Regions from separate parts of the Paenibacillus larvae subsp. larvae genome, predicted to be linked through region 1. Evidence: predicted binding sites of a transcription regulator. Region 1 holds the regulator's gene; the other holds the start of a gene.

What was found. Region 1 encodes CtsR, which represses protease genes until heat stress. Its sites were predicted from a motif close to ATGGTCAATAAAGGTCAAACA; they were not measured.
Region 2: a site for CtsR is predicted at 7,546-7,566, ahead of clpP (ATP-dependent Clp endopeptidase proteolytic subunit ClpP). Genes of this name have one in related genera too.

The regions. Positions count from the first base shown of each region.
Region 1 covers NZ_CP019687.1:3,000,473-3,011,502, forward strand. Annotated here, with positions in the region: gene BXP28_RS15620 (PIN/TRAM domain-containing protein) at 1-274, opposite strand, end outside; gene BXP28_RS15625 (nucleoside triphosphate pyrophosphohydrolase family protein) at 414-809, shown strand; gene pssA (CDP-diacylglycerol--serine O-phosphatidyltransferase) at 915-1,658, opposite strand; gene disA (DNA integrity scanning diadenylate cyclase DisA) at 1,730-2,809, opposite strand; partial or broken gene radA (DNA repair protein RadA) at 2,842-4,208, opposite strand; gene clpC (ATP-dependent protease ATP-binding subunit ClpC) at 4,384-6,834, opposite strand; gene mcsB (protein-arginine kinase McsB) at 6,891-7,961, opposite strand; gene mcsA (protein-arginine kinase activator protein McsA) at 8,014-8,538, opposite strand; gene BXP28_RS15660 (CtsR family transcriptional regulator) at 8,552-9,013, opposite strand; rRNA gene BXP28_RS15665 (23S ribosomal RNA) at 9,266-11,030, opposite strand, start outside.
Region 2 covers NZ_CP019687.1:3,505,727-3,516,756, forward strand. Annotated here, with positions in the region: gene BXP28_RS18185 (gluconeogenesis factor YvcK family protein) at 1-923, shown strand, start outside; gene whiA (DNA-binding protein WhiA) at 929-1,864, shown strand; gene BXP28_RS18195 (HPr family phosphocarrier protein) at 2,137-2,406, shown strand; gene BXP28_RS18200 (hypothetical protein) at 2,516-2,749, opposite strand; gene BXP28_RS18205 (YIP1 family protein) at 2,776-3,399, opposite strand; gene BXP28_RS18210 (stage II sporulation protein M) at 3,433-4,026, opposite strand; gene BXP28_RS18215 (ABC transporter ATP-binding protein) at 4,004-4,723, opposite strand; gene BXP28_RS18220 (hypothetical protein) at 5,022-6,374, opposite strand; gene BXP28_RS18225 (uberolysin/carnocyclin family circular bacteriocin) at 6,432-6,656, opposite strand; gene clpP (ATP-dependent Clp endopeptidase proteolytic subunit ClpP) at 6,877-7,458, opposite strand; tRNA gene BXP28_RS18235 (tRNA-Arg) at 7,647-7,718, opposite strand; partial or broken gene BXP28_RS18240 (sugar-binding transcriptional regulator) at 7,995-9,022, shown strand; gene gap (type I glyceraldehyde-3-phosphate dehydrogenase) at 9,079-10,083, shown strand; gene BXP28_RS18250 (phosphoglycerate kinase) at 10,222-11,030, shown strand, end outside.

The DNA.
Region 1 (11,030 bases):
TGAGTAGACCTGTAATCATGCCTATAAGTCCGGCAGCCAAATCAGCCGTCGGCACTGCCGAGACGAGGGAGACCCCTTGCTTCAGGAGATAGACACCCGTATCTGTGAGCCAGAGAGATAGAAGCATAAACATCCCCGCACCAAGTGCAGCTCCCCAGAACTGCTGCCCAGCAAGTACCTCTGCCCCTACGATTTCCTTCACATAATTAGCAGCTTCATATCCTAATAGAGCACCCATGCAAGTAAACAATAACAAGAACCATTTCTTCAAAATAGTTCACCTCCATAAATAAATACAGAACCTTTATGTTACAATTATGTTCCAAATGTTTCCTCGCTAATCATAAAAATTGAAATATTAGCCAAGGTCCTATATAATAAAGTAGAAATGATTTCAAAATGAGGTGCATGGGATGAGTGCTCCGTCTTTAAAAGATTTCCAGGATCAAGTATCTGAATTATTGTTGCGTCACCGTAGTGTTCTGGATGTTTTGTCCAAATTGCAGCAATCCGGTGCAGCTGTTAACAGGTCCGTCATCAAGTCAATAACCGAGTGCGGTTGTGTAGAAGTAACAGCCCGCAAGCAAACTTATACACCGGAAATGACATTGGAGCAGGCTAAGCTGCAGCTGAATACCCATTTAGAGGGCCAACTGTGCGAAAACTGCATGGAAGTAGTTGGGGCTGAAATTGGCAAACACCTCTTTTATTTATCCGCTCTTGCCAATCTGCTTGATGTAGATTTGGAAGAAACCGTGGAAAGTGAATCAAAAAAATGTGCTGCTCTCGGTTTATTTAATATGTCTTAGAGAAAGATAACTAGAGTGTACGGAAAACTTGACATTATCTCTTTTGACAAGACAAAAAAAGCATGTATGTCTCATTAGAGAACACATGCTTTTTCCTTTGAACTATTACATGGATGATTCGGATTTAGCCGTATCGTCCATCTTTTTGTTGCGGCGGTTTTTCTTTTTTAATCTTGTGATGGACCGGTCAACGTTTTTTTTTAAGCCATACAGGGCATAAGCCAAAAGCACCACAAGAATCATTTTAGAGATATATTGCGGATACTGAATTCCGATAATTGCGGCCACAGCTATAATGATAGGTGAAATCCAAATAGCTGCCTTCGGCAATCCCGCCTTTTTAAAATTAGGATATTTCACGTTGCTGACCATCAAATATGAAAGAAGTAATGTACCCAGAACCAGGATATACGCATGCAAGTCATTATGAAACAGGGCAAGCGTACAGAGGATTCCTCCTGCAGCCGGGATAGGCAAACCGATAAAATAGCCCGGAATCCCTGCTATTACATTAAATCTCGCCAAACGGATAGCTCCGCAAATAGGGAAAATAGCGGTCACAATCCAAGCCGTAGCTGCATTCAATTCAGTAAAAGCAGTCACATACATAATAAAAGCCGGAGCCATACCAAACGATATCACATCAGACAAAGAGTCAAGTTCTTTACCAAATTCACTTTGCGCATTCAGCGCCCGTGCTACACGACCATCCAGTCCGTCGAGCAGCATCGCTATGATAACCAGGATGGCTGCATACTCCGGCATCTCATTAAAAACCAGAATGATCGAGATGATTCCAAGAAATAAGTTTCCGATTGTAAATACACTGGGCAAAGATTTTGTAAACATATATTTAGTCCACCTCTAAGGTATACTATACCCATTTTTTATAAATGCATTACTTATTAATTGTATGCAATTTAAATATGTCTGTCAATCAATACTTGCTCTTGAATGCGGCGAAGTCCTTCTTTTATAGCCCGCGCACGCACCTCTCCGATGCCATCCACTTCATCCAGCTCTTCAATCGTAGCCGTCATAACATGGGGAAGACATTCAAATTGCTCTACCAAATTTCCGATGATAATGGACGGAAGTCTAGGAATTTTATTTAATACCCGGAAGCCTCGTGGAGATACAGGTTCTTCAGAAATGGAACTGGTATGGGGAAAACCAAGCAGCCGTATAATATGATGCGGATCGAGCAGTTCATCGGAAGACAAGCGTTTAAGCCCATTTAATACATCTTTGACTTTCTCGTCACTTGGTTCACGGATATAATCTTTAATCAAAAGTCGGACTTCAAGTTCAGTATTTCCAACCAGTTCTTCCAGCTGCATGCTGATCAGGCGTCCTTCCGTACCCAGCTCATTAATATAACGGTTGATTTCTGTCTTAATCCGAAGTACCATTTCTACACGCTGAATCACGTGAGTAACATCATGCAAAGTAACCATTTCTTCGAATTCAGATGCCCCCAGGTTAATTAAAGACTGGTCCAGTTCCGTTCGGTATCGTTCCATCGTCTGAATCGCTTGATTGGCCTTCGTTAGAATGACACCGATATCTTTCAGTGAATATCTTAATGTTCCCTGATAAAGCGTGATAATATTTCGTCTCTGTGAAATGGATACAACCAGTTTGCCGGTTTGTCGTGCTACCCTTTCGGCAGTGCGGTGCCGGATCCCCGTTTCGGAAGAGCTGATTGTCGGGTCTGGAATCAGCTGAGTATTGGCATACAGGATCCGTTTGCCATCTTCACTTAAAATAATGGCCCCGTCCATTTTGGCCAGCTCGTATAGATAGTTCGGCGAAAATTCACAGTCTATAGAGAATCCGCCGTCCACAATTTCCATCACTTCCGGACTATAACCAACTACGATCAGGGCCCCTGTTTTGGCCCTTAACACATTCTCCAGCCCATCACGGAAAGGGGTGCCAGGGGCAACCAATTGCAGGAGCTGGCTCATGATATCTTTTTTGTTGTCTTCTTTCGTCATGTTTATCCTCCCGAAGGCATATGGCTCTTGTTTTAGCCTAGTGTAATGGCTAATGCTTCATCTACCGTGTTAACCCCTATCACTTCAATCCCGCGTGGTGGTGTGAATCCTTTAAGACTTTTTTCGGGCATAATGACACGTTTAAATCCAAGCTTCTGGGCTTCGTTGACCCGCTGCTCTACCCGGGAGACTCCCCTTACTTCGCCGGTAAGCCCTACCTCACCAAAAACAACATCAAAAGGCTGGGTAGCTTGTTCTTTGAAGCTGGATGCAATACTGATAGCCGCGGCCAGATCTACCGCAGGTTCATCGAGTCTAACTCCGCCTGCGACATTCAAATAAGCATCCTGATTTTGTAAAAATAATCCTACTCTTTTCTCCAAAACGGCAATGATTAAAGATAAGCGATTATAATCTATACCTGTAGCCATCCTTCTTGGAGAAGGAAAGTTGGTCATTGAGACCAACGCCTGAATCTCAACCAATACGGGTCGTGTCCCCTCCATACTGGCGACTACCGTGGAACCTGCAACCCCCAGAGGCCTCTCTGACAAAAACAGCTCGGAAGGATTATGAACTTCAGTCAAACCGGTTTCCTGCATTTCAAAAATACCGATTTCATTAGTTGAGCCAAAACGGTTTTTGACAGCCCGAAGAACGCGGTAAGAATGATGTCGCTCTCCCTCGAAATAAAGGACACAATCAACCATATGCTCCAGCATTCTTGGTCCGGCAATGGCCCCTTCTTTGGTGACATGGCCTACCAGTACAGTAGCAATTCCTTTCGTTTTGGCAATTCTCATGAAATGCCCTGTACATTCCCTGACCTGGGATACAGTACCTGGAGCAGAAGTAACAGAAGGATGGTATACCGTCTGAATGGAATCGATAACCATAAAATCAGGTTCTACTTCCCGAATTGCCTCCTCAATGGATTCCAGATTCGTCTCGCAGAGGACATAAAGCAATCGTGACATAGCATTTAAACGGTCCGCCCGCAGCCTTGTCTGTTTCACCGATTCCTCTCCGGATATATATAAAACCTTCTGGCCGGATTTTGCTAAAGAATAAGAAGTTTGAAGAAGAAGAGTGGACTTTCCTATTCCTGGATCCCCTCCGACTAATATAAGGGACCCGGGAACGAACCCTCCCCCAATACCCTGTTGAGTTCTCTGTTCTCTGTAATTACCCTAGGCTCCGGGCTGCTTTCTATATTTATGATTGGTTGTGGTTTTTCTTTCGTTTGAAACAAGGATGAATCCATTCCTTGTGTCTTCATAATTTTTTGTATTTCCTCGACAAATGTATTCCAAGCTCCGCAGTCCGGACATTTTCCCAGCCATTTAATCGATTCGTACCCACAATCCTGACAATAAAACTTAGTCTTCTGTTTACCCATCATTCTTTCCCTTCTATTTTCGACAGACAAAGGTAATTATTTACCTATGTGTACCATTCAAAGTTTACCATTTTTAAAGAGGCTATGAAAGACCTGAACTTAAAGAAAAAAGCATTTTGCATCTATTTTGATAGCATGCAAAATGCTTTTAAGGTATTTATTATTTTTTCCTTAATTATTGATTTGCAGTTTCTGTTTCTTTTTCATTGTGCAAAACAACAAGTTCTCCACCCTGCTCATCAATTGTAAGCGAATCACCTTTGTTAATGTTACCTTTAAGCAGTTCCTCTGACAGACGGTCCTCGATGTGCTTTTGAATTGCACGACGAAGAGGTCTGGCTCCATAAGTGGGATCGAATCCTTCTTTGGCAAGGAACTTAACTGCTCTATCGGTCAGACCGAAGTCTACATCTTGTTCTTTCAGGCGTTTTCTTAAATCTTCGGCCATTAGAGTGACGATTTGCGCAATGTGTTTTTCATCCAAAGAGTGGAACACGATGATTTCGTCAATTCTGTTCAGGAATTCCGGGCGGAAACTTTTCTTCAGCTCATCCATAACTTTATCTTTCATGTAGTTGTAGTCTTTTTCCGCATCTGCAACTACAGTAAAGCCCAGTGTAGAGCTTTTCTTAATAGTTTCTGCGCCAACGTTTGATGTCATAATGATCAGCGTATTGCGGAAATCGACAGTACGGCCTTTGGAGTCGGTCAAGCGTCCGTCTTCCAGTACTTGCAGGAGGATATTGAACACTTCCGGATGAGCTTTCTCAATCTCATCGAGCAGGACGACAGAGTAAGGTTTGCGGCGGACTTTTTCCGTCAATTGGCCGCCTTCTTCATAACCTACATATCCCGGAGGAGCACCTACCAAACGGGAGGTGGAATGCTTCTCCATATATTCGGACATATCAATCCGGATCACTGCATTCTCATCACCGAACAAAGACTCAGCAAGGGCCCGTGCCAGCTCAGTTTTACCTACCCCTGTAGGGCCGAGGAAAATAAAGGAGCCCATCGGACGCTTTGGATCTTTAAGTCCTGCTCTGGCCCTGCGGATAGCCCTGCTGACGGCTTTTACAGCTTCTTCTTGACCGATGACCCGGCTATGAAGAATGCTTTCCATCTTGAGCAAGCGCTCCGTTTCTTCTTCTGCAAGCTTACGGACCGGTATTCCTGTCCAGCTGGCTACAACTTCGGCAATATCCTCGGCTGTTACTTCGGTATCCATGCTTCCTTGCTTTTGCTTCCATTCATTTTTTGTGCTTTCCAGCTCTTCTCTTAATTTCTGTTCCGTATCCCTTAAAGAAGCCGCTTTTTCAAATTCCTGACTTTGTACAGCTGAATCTTTTTCCCTGCGGATCTCTTCCAGTTTATGCTCCAGTTCTTTGAGGCTTGGCGGTACAGTATAGGAACGAAGCCTTACTTTTGAACTGGCCTCATCGATCAAGTCAATCGCTTTATCGGGAAGGAAACGGTCTGTAATGTAGCGGTCGGACAATTTAACAGCTTCCTCTATAGATTCATCTGTAATTTTCACACGATGGTGAGCCTCATAACGGTCACGCAATCCGTGCAGAATTTGGATAGCATCTTCTACAGATGGTTGGTCAACCGTAATCGGCTGAAATCTTCTTTCCAAAGCAGCGTCTTTTTCAATATATTTGCGATACTCATCGAGTGTGGTCGCACCGATGCACTGCAGTTCACCACGGGCAAGTGCAGGTTTCAGAATATTGGAAGCATCGATAGCACCTTCCGCTCCACCTGCACCGATCAATGTGTGCAGCTCGTCAATAAAAAGAACGATGTTTCCGGCTTGACGAATTTCATCCATGATTTTCTTAAGCCGGTCTTCAAATTCACCCCGGTATTTTGTTCCCGCAACTACAGAACCCATATCCAGGGTCATCACACGTTTATTTTTTAATGTTTCCGGGATCTCATTATTTATAATACGCTGAGCGAGTCCTTCCGCAATGGCTGTTTTACCGACCCCTGGTTCCCCAATCAGAACCGGGTTATTTTTTGTACGGCGACTCAACACCTGAATGACTCTTTCAATTTCTTTACTTCGCCCGATAACCGGGTCCAAATTGCCTTCCCGGGCGATTGCGGTTAAATCCCGTGCCAGACTATCCAGCGTTGGTGTATTGGCATGATTGCCTGCTCCGCTGCTGCTGGAGGTCACCTCACTGCTGCCGAGGAGTTGAAGTACTTGCTGTCGGGCTTTGTTCAAGCTGATGCCCAGATTGTTTAATACCCGTGCTGCTACACCTTCGCCTTCACGGATTAATCCAAGCAGAATATGTTCGGTTCCTACATACGTATGACCAAGTTTTCTGGCTTCGTCCATCGAAAGTTCAATGACCTTTTTAGCTCTGGGTGTGTAAGCAGGATTCGTCGGCTGCTCTTGACCGCGGCCAATAAGAGACTCTACTTCATCCTGAATTTTTTCCAGACTCAATCCCAAAGCAACCAATGCTTTTGCGGCAATGCCTTCCCCTTCACGGATTAGCCCAAGTAGGATATGCTCCGTTCCAATATTGTTATGTCCTAGACGCAGGGCTTCTTCCTGAGATAGGGATAATACTTTTTGAGCTCGTTCAGTAAATCTTCCAAACATCATAATTCTTTGCACCTCCAAATAAAAAATATGGTTAGCATCGATTCCATTAAAGTGAATTACACTTGTGCTGCTCTGCTGAATCGTTCCCTGATAATTTTGGCTCTTCGTACATCTCTTTCTTCAGCATTCAATAGCTTGCCTGCGTCCTCTTGTAAAAAGCCAGGCTGTGTGATTACAAGCAATTCGTTAAGAACTTTAGAAGGTATCTTCTGAATTAAGTCCAAATCTATTCCAAGGCGGACATCCGATAAACGTTGGGCAGCTTCTTTAGAATCCATTATAACCGCGTGCGTTAATATACCCAGAGAACGATTGATACGGTCCGCTATTTTTAGTTTGGAATCTTGTATCAATTTAGCTCTTGCGGCACGCTCATGTTCAATAATTTGTCTGGCTACACTGTACAGATTTTCAATGATATCTGTCTCGGATTGCCCTAATGTAATCTGGTTTGATATTTGGAACAAGTTCCCTAACGCCTCACTGCCTTCTCCGTATAACCCTCTTACGGTAACCCCGATTTGAGTTACAGCCGAAAGAATTCGGTTAATCTGTTGGGTTAAAACCAAGGCAGGCAAATGCATCATAACGGAAGCTCGGATACCGGTCCCCACATTGGTTGGGCAACTGGTCAAATATCCTCTTTTTTCGTCAAAGCCATAATTTAAATGGGCCTCAAAAATGTCATCTAACTGATCTGCCAAATCCCAGGCTTCCCTGATCTGAAAACCCGGGTATAAACACTGTATACGTAAATGGTCCTCTTCGTTCACCATGATACTGATGGACCCGTTATCATTAATAATGACTGCCCCGTTCCGGGATTCATTAGCCAAACCAGGACTTATTAAATGCTTCTCAACCAGCACTTTTTTCTCAAGTTCACTCATATCTCCTAACGAAACAAGCGTGAAGTGGCTGATCGTTTTTAAATCTTCATTGTTAAGCACATTTGCTACCTGGTCCAGCACTTCTTTGGACTGTTGATTTGTGGCGAGCATCGGATAAGGATAATCCTTAAGATTCCTGGCTACGCGTATTCGGCTGCTGATGACGATATCAGAATCTGGGCCGTCACCGTTCATCCATTCACTGATTGCATCTTTAACGAAACGTTCGTGGTTCATGGACACCCCACCTCCAATAACCTGTTTCTTCAAATCCCTTCGAATACAAATTTTATCCTCCACTGGTCAGTTTGCGCTCAAGTTCACGAATTTTATCTCTTAGCTGAGCGGCCTTCTCGAACTCTTCATGCTCAATGCTTCTTTGCATTTGTGCCTTCAGCTCATCAATTTCACGGCGCTGCTGAAGCTGTCCTCCTGCCCGTCTAGGAATTTTACCGCTATGAGCGGTATTTCCATGGACACGGCGGAAAAGCGGATCTAATTTGTCTTCAAAATAGTGATAGCATTGTCCGCACCCAAACCTGCCCAACTTGCTGAACTGGGAGTAGGTTAAGCCGCAGTTTTCACATCTCAAGGATGCCGGGGACTGGGAAGAAACAGAGCCGTTAGATGTCTGATCAAAGTCTAATAGGCCTGAAAGCAGATTATGAATAGAAAAACCCCCGGCCGTTCCCGGAATCAGTTCCCCTTTTTCTCTGGCACAGGATTCACATATGTGAAATTCCGTTTTTTCGCCGTTTACAATTTTGGTAAAATGCAAAGTGGCTGGTCTTTTGCCGCAATCTTGGCATTGCATGGTTTACCCCTCCTTATCTCGATAGCAAGGATATTAGCATCGCCTTTAAAATCTTAGCCCGTATTTCATCCCGAAGTGGCAGCTTAAACTGCAAAACATCCCGGGATATGGCAGCGCGAATGAGCTTTGCTTCACGTGCGGTTAAGAATTCGCCTTCCTCTAAGCGGTAAATCAATCCTTCCGATGTTGACTGGTCAATACTCTGGTTAATTGTCGTTAAAATATAATCCAAAATAGACCCATGTGAATTCAACTCAATCTTTTGAATTCTGACATATCCGCCGCCCCCACGTTTACTCTCAACTAAGTATCCCTTTTCTAAGGTGAATCGGGTACTAATGACATAATTGATTTGCGAAGGCACGCACTGAAACTGATCTGCCAGTTCATTACGCTGAATTTCGATAGCTCCATTCGGGCTTTGCTGTAATATGTGTTTTAAGTAGTGTTCGATGATTTCAGATACATTTCTCATCAATTCATCCTCCGTAAGGATTTAATTGACTTTGACTTTCTTTGACCTTAACTCAATTATAATAGGTTTAGCTGAGTTATGCAAGGGATAGGTCTTGTTTTCTTCCTCATTTTTATTCTTAACATTCTGAGCGAGTTTATTCCCCAAATCTAACAAAAAAAGCCTTATGGAATATGTCCATAAGACTTACTCATTTACTTTTACCCTGAAAACTAGCAGCGAAGCAAAGTGTACTTAGAACAGTTGTTTCTTTAGGATAAGCCCTCGACCGATTAGTATTGGTCAGCTCCACGCATTACTGCGCTTCCACCCCCAACCTATCTACCTCGTCGTCTTCAAGGGGTCTTACTACTTGGGAAATCTCATCTTGAGGCGGGCTTCACGCTTAGATGCTTTCAGCGCTTATCCCTTCCGTACATAGCTACCCAGCTGTGCTCCTGGCGGAACAACTGGTACACCAGCGGTACGTCCATCCCGATCCTCTCGTACTAAGGACAGCTCCTCTCAAATTTCCTGCGCCCACGACAGATAGGGACCGAACTGTCTCACGACGTTCTGAACCCAGCTCGCGTACCGCTTTAATGGGCGAACAGCCCAACCCTTGGGACCTACTTCAGCCCCAGGATGCGATGAGCCGACATCGAGGTGCCAAACCTCCCCGTCGATGTGGACTCTTGGGGGAGATAAGCCTGTTATCCCCAGGGTAGCTTTTATCCGTTGAGCGATGGCCCTTCCATGCGGTACCACCGGATCACTAAGCCCGACTTTCGTCCCTGCTCGACTTGTAGGTCTCGCAGTCAAGCTCCCTTCTGCCTTTGCACTCTTCGAATGATTTCCAACCATTCTGAGGGAACCTTGGGGCGCCTCCGTTACTCTTTAGGAGGCGACCGCCCCAGTCAAACTGCCCACCTGACACTGTCCCCGAACCGGTTCACGGTCCCGGGTTAGAACTCCGATACGATCAGAGTGGTATCCCAACGCTGCCTCCACCGAAGCTGGCGCTCCGGCTTCTTAGGCTCCCACCTATCCTGTACAGATCGTACCAAAGTCCAATATCAAGCTGCAGTAAAGCTCCATGGGGTCTTTCCGTCTTGTCGCGGGTAACCTGCATCTTCACAGGTATTAAAATTTCACCGGATCTCTCGTTGAGACAGCGCCCAAGTCGTTACGCCATTCGTGCGGGTCAGAATTTACCTGACAAGGAATTTCGCTACCTTAGGACCGTTATAGTTACGGCCGCCGTTTACTGGGGCTTCGGTTCATAGCTTCGGGCCTTAAGCCCTAACCACTCCCCTTAACCTTCCAGCACCGGGCAGGCGTCAGCCCATATACTTCGCCTTGCGGCTTCGCATAGACCTGTGTTTTTGCTAAACAGTCGCTTGGGCCTATTCACTGCGGCCCCCTCGAGCTATTCACTCTACCGGGGCACCCCTTCTCCCTAAGTTACGGGGTCATTTTGCCGAGTTCCTTAACGAGAGTTCTTCCGCGCGCCTTAGAATTCTCTTCTCGCCTACCTGTGTCGGTTTGCGGTACGGGCACCTGCACCTGGCTAGAGGCTTTTCTTGACAGTGTGAGATCAAGACCTTCGCTACTGCTATTTTCACTCCCCGTCACAGCCCGGCTTTCATCGTGTGCGGATTTGCCTGCACACCAGCCTCACTGCTTGGACAAGCACTTCCATCAGCTTGCGTCCCTACCCTACTGTGTCACCCCATCGCTCATAGCGGTGTTTGGTGGTACAGGAATTTCTGCCTGTTGTCCTTCGACTACGCCTTTCGGCCTCGCCTTAGGTCCCGACTTACCCTGAGCGGACGAACCTTCCTCAGGAACCCTTAGGCTTTCGGCGGATCAGATTCTCACTGATCTTTTCGTTACTCATACCGGCATTCTCACTTCCAAGCGCTCCAGCTGTCCTCACGGTCAACCTTCTATGCTGCTTGGAACGCTCCCCTACTGCCCTTAATTAGGACCCATAGCTTCGGTGGTGTATTTAGCCCCGTTACATTTTCGGCGCAGA
Region 2 (11,030 bases), 510 kb from region 1:
TGTCTGTGATGTTGAGAGGTTTAAAACAAAAACCTTTGGATATCACGGCAATCGTGACTGTTGCTGACGATGGGGGAAGCTCCGGGGTTCTGCGTTCTGAACTTCAGATACCTCCACCGGGAGATATCCGAAACGTACTTACAGCGTTGGCTGATGTAGAACCCCTTTTGTCGGAAATGCTCCAATACCGTTTTCCGGCAGGTACAGGTCTTGCGGGCCATAGTCTGGGAAATCTGATTTTGGCTGCAATGAAAGATATAACCGGCGATTTTCTTACGGGTATCCGGGAAATGAGCAGGGTCTTTGCTGTCAGGGGACGTGTACTTCCATCTGCCAATCATGCTTTCGCCCTGAAAGCCGAAATGGAAGATGGGACCGTTGTAGAAGGGGAATCAAATATCCCTAAGGCAAACATGAGAATTAAACGCATGCATATTGTTCCGGAAGATGTAAAGCCTTTGGATGAGGCGATACAGGCAATCAAGGAGGCTGACGCCATTCTTTGTGGCCCGGGCAGTTTGTATACCAGTATTTTGCCTAATTTGCTTGTTCCGGGTGTAGTGGACGCGATTCTGGAATCGGATGCGGTCAAGATGTTTATATGCAATGTCATGACCCAGCCCGGTGAAACGGATGATTATAAAGTGAGTGATCATTTACAGGCCATTTATGACCATGTCGGTTGTGACTTATTTGATTATGTCATTGTCAATAACGGCGAAATTCCTCCTCAAGTGCATAGCAAGTATGCTGAGAAAGGAGCAAAGGCCGTTCATTTGGATTTGGAAGAAGTTACGAAACGGGGATACCGTGTGATTGCGGATAGACTGGTTTTATTCCGGACTTATCTTCGTCATGATGCAGAGAAGCTGAGCGACCATATTTATCAATTGGTGGAAAGCTGGATGATCAGAAAGAGGTGAATTCTATGTCTTTTGCGGCCCAAACGAAAAAGGAACTGACGTTAATTGAAGAAGCGGAAGCCTGTTGTGAACAGGCAGAGCTTGCGGCACTTATTCGAATGAACGGCACAGTCCAATTGTCCAATCAGCGTGTAATTTTGGACATTTCTACAGAGAATGCCGCTATTGCCAGAAGAATTTACTCTCTGCTCAAAAGGAATTATAATCTTCATACGGAGCTTCTAGTCCGAAAAAAAATGCGTTTAAAGAAAAACAATGTCTATATGGTGCGAGTCCCTGCCCAAGTGCAGGAACTTCTCTCAGACTTATGTATCGTATCCGAAGGATTTTTGTTTACTCCTAATATTGACAAGCGCATTATCCAGAAAGGCTGCTGCAAGAGGGCATATTTAAGAGGGGCTTTTCTGGCAGGCGGTTCTGTGAACAATCCGGAAGGGTCATCGTATCATCTGGAGATCGTTTCCATGTATGAGGAACACTGTAAGGCTTTGGTTGAACTGGCTAACAGTTTTGACCTTAATGCCAGGTTCATTGAACGTAAAAAGGGTTTTGTGTTTTACATCAAAGAAGGTGAGAAAATCATCGAATTCCTCAGCATCATTGGGGCTCACCAGGCCTTGTTCAAGTTTGAAGACGTACGCATCATGAAAGATATGAGGAATTCCGTAAACCGCATTGTGAACTGTGAAACGGCGAACCTCAACAAAACGATCGGCGCCGCTGTCAGGCAAATCGATAATATCCGGCTGCTTCAAAGGGAGATCGGGTTAGAAAACCTTCCTGAAAAATTAAGAGAGGTTGCCGAGGTCCGTTTGGCCCATCCGGATATGAACCTCAAGGAAGTTGGCGATTTGCTAAAAGGCAGTGTCAGCAAATCAGGAGTGAACCACCGTCTTCGCAAAATTGATGAATTAGCTGAGAAGATTAGACAAGGCAAATAGAATGGAGCTAGTTTATTTCTCGGCAAAATGGTATACTATTTAATGATGCCTTTTTTTCGAAAAGGGCAACACGCATAAGTTTTCCTTAATAACTTGAATCCATTTCATATGAAATTGATTCTTTGTCTTATCTTCACCGGAAAACTCAACCGTCTTCAAGACGGCGAAGCCGTTTTTTCTTGGTTATGTACGGTCGTCTTATCCAAGACGCTTTTAATACCCATTGGAAGTAGGCAGCATTGCTTTTAATAAAGAAGTAGGGGGATTGATTCATGTCGAGACGTCCAGTAGTTGTGAAGTTGAAGACAGGACTTCATGCTAGACCGGCAGCTTTGTTCGTTCAGGAAGCTAATAAGTTTTCTTCCGAAATTTTTGTGGAAAAAGATGAGAAGAAAGTCAACGCCAAAAGCATTATGGGAATTATGAGCCTGGCTATTAGCACGGGGACGGAAATCTACATAAGTGCTGAGGGTTCCGATGATGAACAGGCTGTGAATGCGCTTGTTTCTCTGGTAAGCAAAGAAGAATTGGAAAATCAATAAGTGAAGACAAATGGTTAAAAACCAGCCAATTCCTTTAAGGAGTTAGGCTGGTTTTGTCGTGGAATGCTGATGAATTCAACAAGGAATGGATTGTCCGATCCATATAGGATCAGATAAGGAAGATCAGGCTAGTTATCAGAAGGATAAGGATGGCCCAACCCATCCATACTTTTTTATGCTCATAACCGTACCTCTTGAGAATATATTCAACCAGCAGATAAAAGATAGACAAGGAAACCAGACCAATCATCATATCCATAGCAGGATTGAAAACACCATTGATAATAAAAAATTTAAAATACAGTAGTAAACCAATAGTGGTACCTATATGAATAATCTTCATGTCCGCTCACCCCACCGGCAATTATTCTACTTCATGGGACCCATTATCAAGAAATTCGGTATAATACTTAACAAAATATTTAAAACTAACAGGATAGTCACGACTTTTCTTTTTTGAGTTTTGGGTACTGACAAAGATAACCCGAGCAGGTAAATGCCTATGCTCCACAGTCCGCTAAAGCTAAGACTGTTTATAAATCGGTTAAGAAGAAATGGCGCATCCGGCGGCAATAACAAAGTCAAAGATGTCGGAGAGAACGCAATAGCTTTTCCCAGATAGAGGGTCATGACAAGTTTTAAAGCTGAATCGATAAAAAGCGGCATATAGGCATATAAACCTATAATCATCAGTTTTCTGAACGGTGTGAAGGCATCCAGGGCTGCCAAAGCAATATAATTGATGATGCTAAGAATGAAGATATTGAATAATGGGGTAAGACAGGCATAAAAAATAGCAAATACACTGGCTATTGTCTTGAGATAGCTCTCACCCATAAAGTTATCAGGTAAGGCCCAAACAGTCGATAAAGAAAAAGCTCCTGATAATAGGCTGATAAACAGGATGGGGAAAAATAAATTTCCATGCTGTAGGTTCGTTTGTAATACCTGTTTAGGATGAAAAAAGATTTGGAACAGGCTCCTGATCTTCATTTTATTTTCTCCTCTCAAGCCTCGATACATGATTCATTGAACGAATAAAGGAGAGATTTTTGCCTCTATAATCCCGGCTAAAATAAAAAGAACGACTGAAAGAACTAACATCGAAATGCTGTTTTTCAGGTGCTCTTTATACCTTATTTTTTTATTTTTTAAAAAACAGTATATAAAATACCAAGGATATAAACCGGTAGCACTGGCCAAGAGAATGGCGGGTATTTCAAAAACGCCGTGTGCCGCGATACTGCCAGCAGCAGTACTGAAAGAATAAAGTTCTCCGATACCTGTAAAAGTCACCCCCAGATAGTAGCCATTGATAAATAGTGCCCATAAAGTTGTGAATGAAAAAGAAAATAGCCCGCCTATCATGTACAGGGAACTTTGCAAATTGTGAATGATATAATAAAAAGGATCACTGGATAAGGTTAGAGTATGATCTATATTCACAGAAAAATTCCTTGAAAAAAGAGCGCCCAAAAGAAAAGAAAGAAAAAAGATGCACCCTGACGCAATAAAAAGTCCCAAAACGACATTTTTTTGAATCCATTTTTCGGATTTAAATCGTTTGTTAATCTGGTCCCATTTTGCTTGATGTTCACTAACTTGCTTCATGTTCATCATCCTGTACCAAACTCAACAATGCTTCCTCGAAGGAACGGTCATGTTTCAAAGATGAAATGGAACCATCAAACACCAAAACCCCTTGATGGATGACCAGAACACGGTCACACAAATCTTCCACAATATCCAAACGGTGAGAGGACAGCAAAATACCTGTCTTTTGCTCTTTAGCTAAATGAAGTAAAAATTCCTTTGTTGTTTTGGTGGAAAGAGGGTCATATCCGGTCATCGGTTCATCCAGCAGCAGATAACGGGGGGAGTCAAGTATACCTAAGATAAGAGCCACTTTCTGCTTCATTCCGAAGGATAGATGTTTCACATACTCTTTTCGTTTCTCCTGAAGGGAAAACATCTGAATAAGCGGGTCTGCTATTTTCCAAATTTGATCGTAACTTAATGAATGAAGCCTGCCTATGTACAGGAAGGTTTCTTCAACCGTTAATAAGTTGTATAGATACAGGTCATTCGGAATAAAACTTGTTTTCTTGTACTGATCTACCGGAAGGTGATCTGCTGTCATATTTCCCCCGGTCAACTTTCGCAAACCGCTTAAACATTCCAATAAGGTGCTTTTGCCCGCTCCATTATGTCCCAATAAGCCGAGTACTTCTCCTTCCCTTAATGAAAAGGATACGGAATTCACGGCTTTTGAAACGCTATTCTCATACTGAAAAGATGCTTTTTCGACACAAATCATTTTATTTTCCAGCCTTTCCATACAGGTGTTCTTAAAATAAGAATAAGGAGAACATTCCAAACGGCCGTAGTCAAAAGTAAACATTGTAAAGAAGAAATTAAAAAATCCTGCTCACTTATTTTCTCCGCATATAACAAAGCGGCCTTCACCCCGACAAAGCTAATATTGATAAAATCATAAAAAAGAAACAGCACACTCTCGGAAATAGATCCAAGCAGGGAAGTATTAATTTGGTCTTTGTTCTCCCAGCCAAAATTAGGAAAACAAACGCTTCCCACTATAAAGCTTAAAGTCAAGGTTAAGCTGATACAAAACGCGCTTGCCAGTACATATACCGAACCCAGGGGGAAACCGGTATAAATAATAGGATGATGAAAGTATGAATACATACGATCGGGAATACGAAAAAAAAGTGCAGAATAGCTTTGGCCCGATAAAGAAAGTACGGATTCTCTAATCGGACAAAATGAAGAATAATCCAGTTCCTTTCTGTGTCCAAACTGGTCACTTTTCCGGCGGCAATTGTAGCCAATGCAGCTAAAATCATCTGAGAGATGATGACCAATAAAAGCAAAACCCCTTGGGAGAGCTGTTCTTTCCCTGTCAGATGATATGAAAAGGCAGCGAAGCCTCCTAACATGCAAGAGGAAGAGAACCATACCTTTTTGATGAATTCCCAAGAAATCGTTTCTCCCCTGGTTGTCAGAAGTAAATCCTTCATGATCAGATTCAGTGTTTTAGAACGAATGCCTGGCGACATAAAGAACCGGGTTAAAAAGGAACGTTTATTGGTTTCTTTTCCTTGTTCTTCTTTATTCCATCTTGAGATGTCCCAGGATTTGTTACATACATATACTGGAGCTATAACAGCCGGCATTAGCAGGAGACTGGCGAGTACCACCCATACGTATCCGGTAATCAAGAACCCATTGTCCCATTTCCATTCCATAAAGGCTTGCATCCAGTGGGAAAAGAATTGGCGGTTATTTAGATATCTTATGATGGCATAAGAAATTCCTGCACCGATGAACAGCTGAAAGAGAAAAAAGATGACCCTCGTAGAGAATGAACCTATGCGGAAGGATGGCTTGTTTACAGCAAATAAAAGGACCATTAGGGACATTTTACAAAGTAAAGCAAACAGTACGATAGCCCAAAAAAGGAGAATCCATAAAATAGGGGAATAAGAACCCGCTGCTTGAATAATAGCAATGATGATTCCCGCCTGAAAAGGAATTCCATATAACAATACTTCCAGAAAGAAGGCATCTACCAGTTTGGCAAATTGAACAGCAAAGGGAGACTGTCCCCTCGTTCTTAAGAGGAAGTAATCCTGGGAAGAAAAAGCCCGTATGTATACTTCTTGAAAAGAATGTGTAAGTAAATAAGAGAAAAACAAAAGGCAAAAGAGGAATTCCATCTTGGCAGCCAAATCCAATGAAACCGTAATCCTGTTGTTTTGAAGAACAAGAAATAAAGCGTAACAAGAAAAGTAAGTAAATAATCCTACCAAAACCCATGCACCTGCGACAATTTGCAGCAGCCTTTTAAGGCTTATAACAGTATTCGGCAGAATTCGGCTAACCAACCAGCGGAAATGAAGCAAATGCTGTAATCCGATTAATAATCCTATATGTTTGATAGTTTTCATCACTAACTCCTTGGGAAAAGGCAGAAAGTCTGCCATAGACTTCTGCCTTAAAACGATTTACCATGCTATAGCTGCACTTCTGGCCATCCCTTTGATTTTTCTCTTAATCATGTAAAAAACTACAGCACCTCCAATAGCTAGCGGCCCCGTAACGGCAGCAATAATGGAAATAACTGCCCACATGTCTGCACCAGCCATCACAGCATCATAAACCTTTGTAGAAGTGTCCATACTTATTTTAAATGTACCGGCTATCTCAACGATGGAATTAAACAAATCCAATTTGATTTCACCTCTTTTAATTTCATATTCTATCATTACTAGTAATGCAAAAATATGGATTTACAAGTAAAATTATATAATTCTTTCTATTTAAATGTCAACAAATAACAAAAAAACCAGTCGGCCCCTATAGATTCGACTGATTTTTTGCTTGGAATAAACATTTCGGAGTTGAATCAATTTCATAATTGTGAAATTGATTCAGTTTGGAACAGATTCATTAAACCCGCTCGATGACTTTATCAATCAATCCGTACTCCTTGGCTTCTGAAGCACTCATGAAATAATCACGGTCCGTGTCACGCTCGATTTTTTCAAGAGGCTGGCCTGTACGTTCGGACAGGATCCGGTTTAGGTTTTCCCGCATTTTAATAATCCGTTTTGCCCGGATTTCAATGTCCGTAGCCTGGCCTTCCGCACCGCCGAGAGGCTGATGAATCATCACTTCACTGTTAGGAAGGGCATAACGTTTGCCGACGGCACCCGCATTCAGCAGGAAAGCTCCCATGGAAGCGGCCATCCCTACACAAATGGTGGAAACGTCGGGTTTAATATATTGCATCGTATCATAAATAGCCATACCTGCCGTAATAGAGCCGCCCGGGCTGTTGATGTACAGGCTGATGTCTTTATCCGGATCTTGCGCAGCCAGGAACAGAAGCTGGGCAATAATCGAGTTGGCCACTGCATCATTCACTTGAGTGCCAAGAAAAACAATCCGGTCTTTAAGCAAACGGGAGTAAATGTCATAAGAACGTTCTCCTCTTGCATCCGGTTCTACTACCATTGGAATAAAACTCATAACGAGTATACCCTCCTTATCGTTCCATCTTTCGTGGATGGTGTATGATTTCAAGTATCTACAAATATGATAACGAAAAAACGTTTTAAGGTCAAGAAAGGTCAAACTGTTTGTTGAATGCAGCAATTAAATAAAAAACTGTCCCTGCGCCATTCATCATGACTCAGGGACAGCTTATGAAGTAAAAACGCGCCCGCGAGGGATCGAACCTCGATCTCAGGCTCCGGAGGCCTGCGTCATATCCATTGGACCACGGGCGCAAAATAATATTTCCAAACATTCTATTTTGATAGATTGAAACTGAAACAGCAAAATTAATTATACGTGTTTGGTTACGAAAAATCAAGCCCCACAAAAAAGGTTTATGGGCACCATTACTTTCAATGAATTTTCATAATCAGGACGGAAGGCGAGTTGATTCTTTAAAGGGGGTCGTATATAATGAAGCGTGTAAAGGAAATTTTTTTGGACCATATGGGACTAAAAATGCACTCGTGGGACATATTAAGTCCAATAATTAAAATCAGGAGTGTACGATGAGAAAGATCCTTGATATTCAAAAACAGCTTGTCCCTGATATGCTGCGAATCTTGAATAAAAGATATACCATTTTGCATCAGATCAGGATATCCGGGACGATAGGCCGCAGAACACTGGCCGGTTCTCTTGATATGACAGAGCGTGTCCTTCGGGGTGAGGTTGATTTTATGAAGGCTCAAGGCCTGATTCAAATTGAAACTTCCGGCATGAGAATCAGCGAAGAAGGAACCAAGGTTTTGGACGAACTGGAACCGATGATGAAAGATATTCTTGGCCTTACCCATATGGAGCAGCAAATCTGCGAGAAATTCCGGATCAAGCAGGCAGTGATTGTCCCGGGAGATTCCGATACTTCCTCTTTTACGAGAAAAGAGCTCGGGCGGGCCGGTGCTTCCGTACTGCGAAAGTATTTATCGGACAATGATATTATCGCAGTTACAGGCGGATCTACAATGGCTGAGGTAGCCAATCATTTATTGGCTTCCGGTAATATGAAAAACAGCTGTTTTGTTCCGGCCAGAGGAGGTCTGGGTGAAAGTATGGAATTCCAGGCGAATACCATAGCTTCCAACATGGCCAAAAAGACCGGAGCGCAATACCGTCTGCTTCATGTTCCGGATCATTTAAATGAAGAAGCCTATCAATCTCTAATGAAGGACCCGAATATTCAGGAAAGAATGCAAGTGATTCGGGAAAGCCGCATTGTAGTTCATGGAATTGGAGATGCTATGGTTATGGCCAGACGGCGGAAAGTAGACCAGGAAACAATCAAAAATTTACAAAAAGACGGGGCATTAGCCGAGGCTTTTGGATACTACTTTAATAAAGACGGCGAAGTTGTTCATAAAATGTCAACAGTTGGTTTAAGATTAGAGGATATTCAGAATACTGAAATAGTGATCGGTATTGCCGGGGGAAAAGCAAGGGGGAAGCAATTGCTTCCGTGCTTAAATTCGGCCACCAGGACGTACTGGTTACAGACGAGGCTGCTGCCATACAGCTTATGCATGATGTGTTATCTTGACAGGCCTCTGGCTTGTCTTGAAATATACAATTAGACAATACTAGGAGGAAATGAACATGGTAAAAGTTGGTATTAACGGTTTTGGTCGTATTGGACGCAACGTATTCCGCGCAGCTCTGAACAATAAAGATGTTGAAATCGTGGCGATCAACGACTTAACTAACATAGCAACCCTGGCTCACTTGCTGAAATACGATACTACTCATGGCGTACTTGATGCAACTGTTGAAGCTGGTGAAGGTGAAATTAAAGTAAATGGTAAATCCATTAAAGTATATGCTGAACGTGATCCTCAAAACCTCCCTTGGGGAAGCCTTGGTGTCGAAATCGTAGTGGAATCCACAGGAATCTTCACTGCAAAAGAAAAAGCGGAAGCTCATATCAAAGCCGGTGCGAAGAAAGTTATTATCTCCGCTCCTGCAAAAAACGAAGACATCACCATCGTAATGGGCGTTAATGAAGATAAATACGATGCAGCAAACCATCACGTTATTTCCAACGCTTCTTGTACAACAAACTGCTTGGCGCCATTCGCAAAAGTACTTGACGAGAAGTTCGGCATCGTAAAAGGCATGATGACAACTGTTCACTCCTATACAAACGACCAACAAGTGCTGGATCTGCCTCACAAGGATCTTCGCCGTGCCCGTGCGGCAGCTGAAAACATCATTCCTTCCACAACTGGTGCCGCAAAAGCAGTAGCTCTTGTTCTGCCTCAACTGAAAGGGAAACTGAATGGTATGGCTATGCGCGTTCCTACTCCTAACGTATCCGTAACTGATCTGGTAGTAGAAACAAGCAAAAATGTAACGGTGGAAGAAGTAAACGCAGCACTGAAAGAAGCTGCCAACGGCCCGCTGAAAGGAATTATGAACTACTCTGAAGAGCCGCTTGTATCCAAAGACTACAATGGTGACCCTGCATCCTCCACTATCGATTCCCTGTCCACTATGGTAGTAGGTGACAACTTATTAAAAGTAGTTTCCTGGTACGATAATGAGTGGGGTTACTCCAACCGTGTAGTTGATCTCGTTAACTACATTGCAAGCAAAGGTCTGTAATTTGGATCAGTCATTCATAAGGGACAACTAAGAGGTGAAGAGGAGAAGCAATTCTCCTCTTTCCCCTTGATTAACTTGCCAAATAACCAGTGGAAAGGCCGGAAAGGTATCCACGGAAAGAGCATAGGAGGAAAACGAATGAACAAGAAAATTGTTCGCGATGTAGAAGTTGCAGGAAAGCGTGTATTCGTTCGCGTAGATTTTAACGTTCCCCTCGAAAACGGTCAAATTACTGATGATACTCGAATCAGGGAAACCCTTCCTACAGTGAAATACTTAATTGAGCAAGGCGCTAGAGTCATCCTGGCCAGTCACTTGGGACGTCCTAAAGGACAAGTGGTGGAAGAAATGAGACTGACTCCAGTAGCTAAGCGTTTGTCCGAACTGCTTGGTAAACCGGTGGTGAAAGCGGATGTTGCCATTGGTGCGGAAGCAAAAGAAAAAGCCGAGCAGTTGAAAAACGGCGAGGTTCTTCTTCTTGAGAATGTTCGTTTCTACCCGGGTGAAGAGAAGAACGATCCTGAACTGGCTAAAGCTTTCGCAGAGCTGGCCGAGTTGTACGTGAACGACGCATTTGGTGCTGCTCACCGTGCCCATGCTTCTACAGAAGGTATCGCTCATCACCTTCCAGCCGTATCCGGTCTTCTTATGGAAAAAGAGCTCGATGTGCTGGGCAAAGCTCTTACCAATCCGGAAAGACCTTTCACAGCCATCATTGGCGGAGCAAAAGTAAAAGATAAAATTGATGTTATTAATAACTTGCTGAATCTGGCAGACAACATCATTATCGGTGGAGGCCTGGCATATACATTCTTGAAAGCTCAAGGAAATGAAGTCGGTAAATCCCTTGTAGATAATGAAAAAATTGATTTAGCCCTTGGTTTTATTAACAAGGCTAAGGAAAAAGGCGTAAATTTCTTATTGCCTAAAGATATTATAGTTGCGGA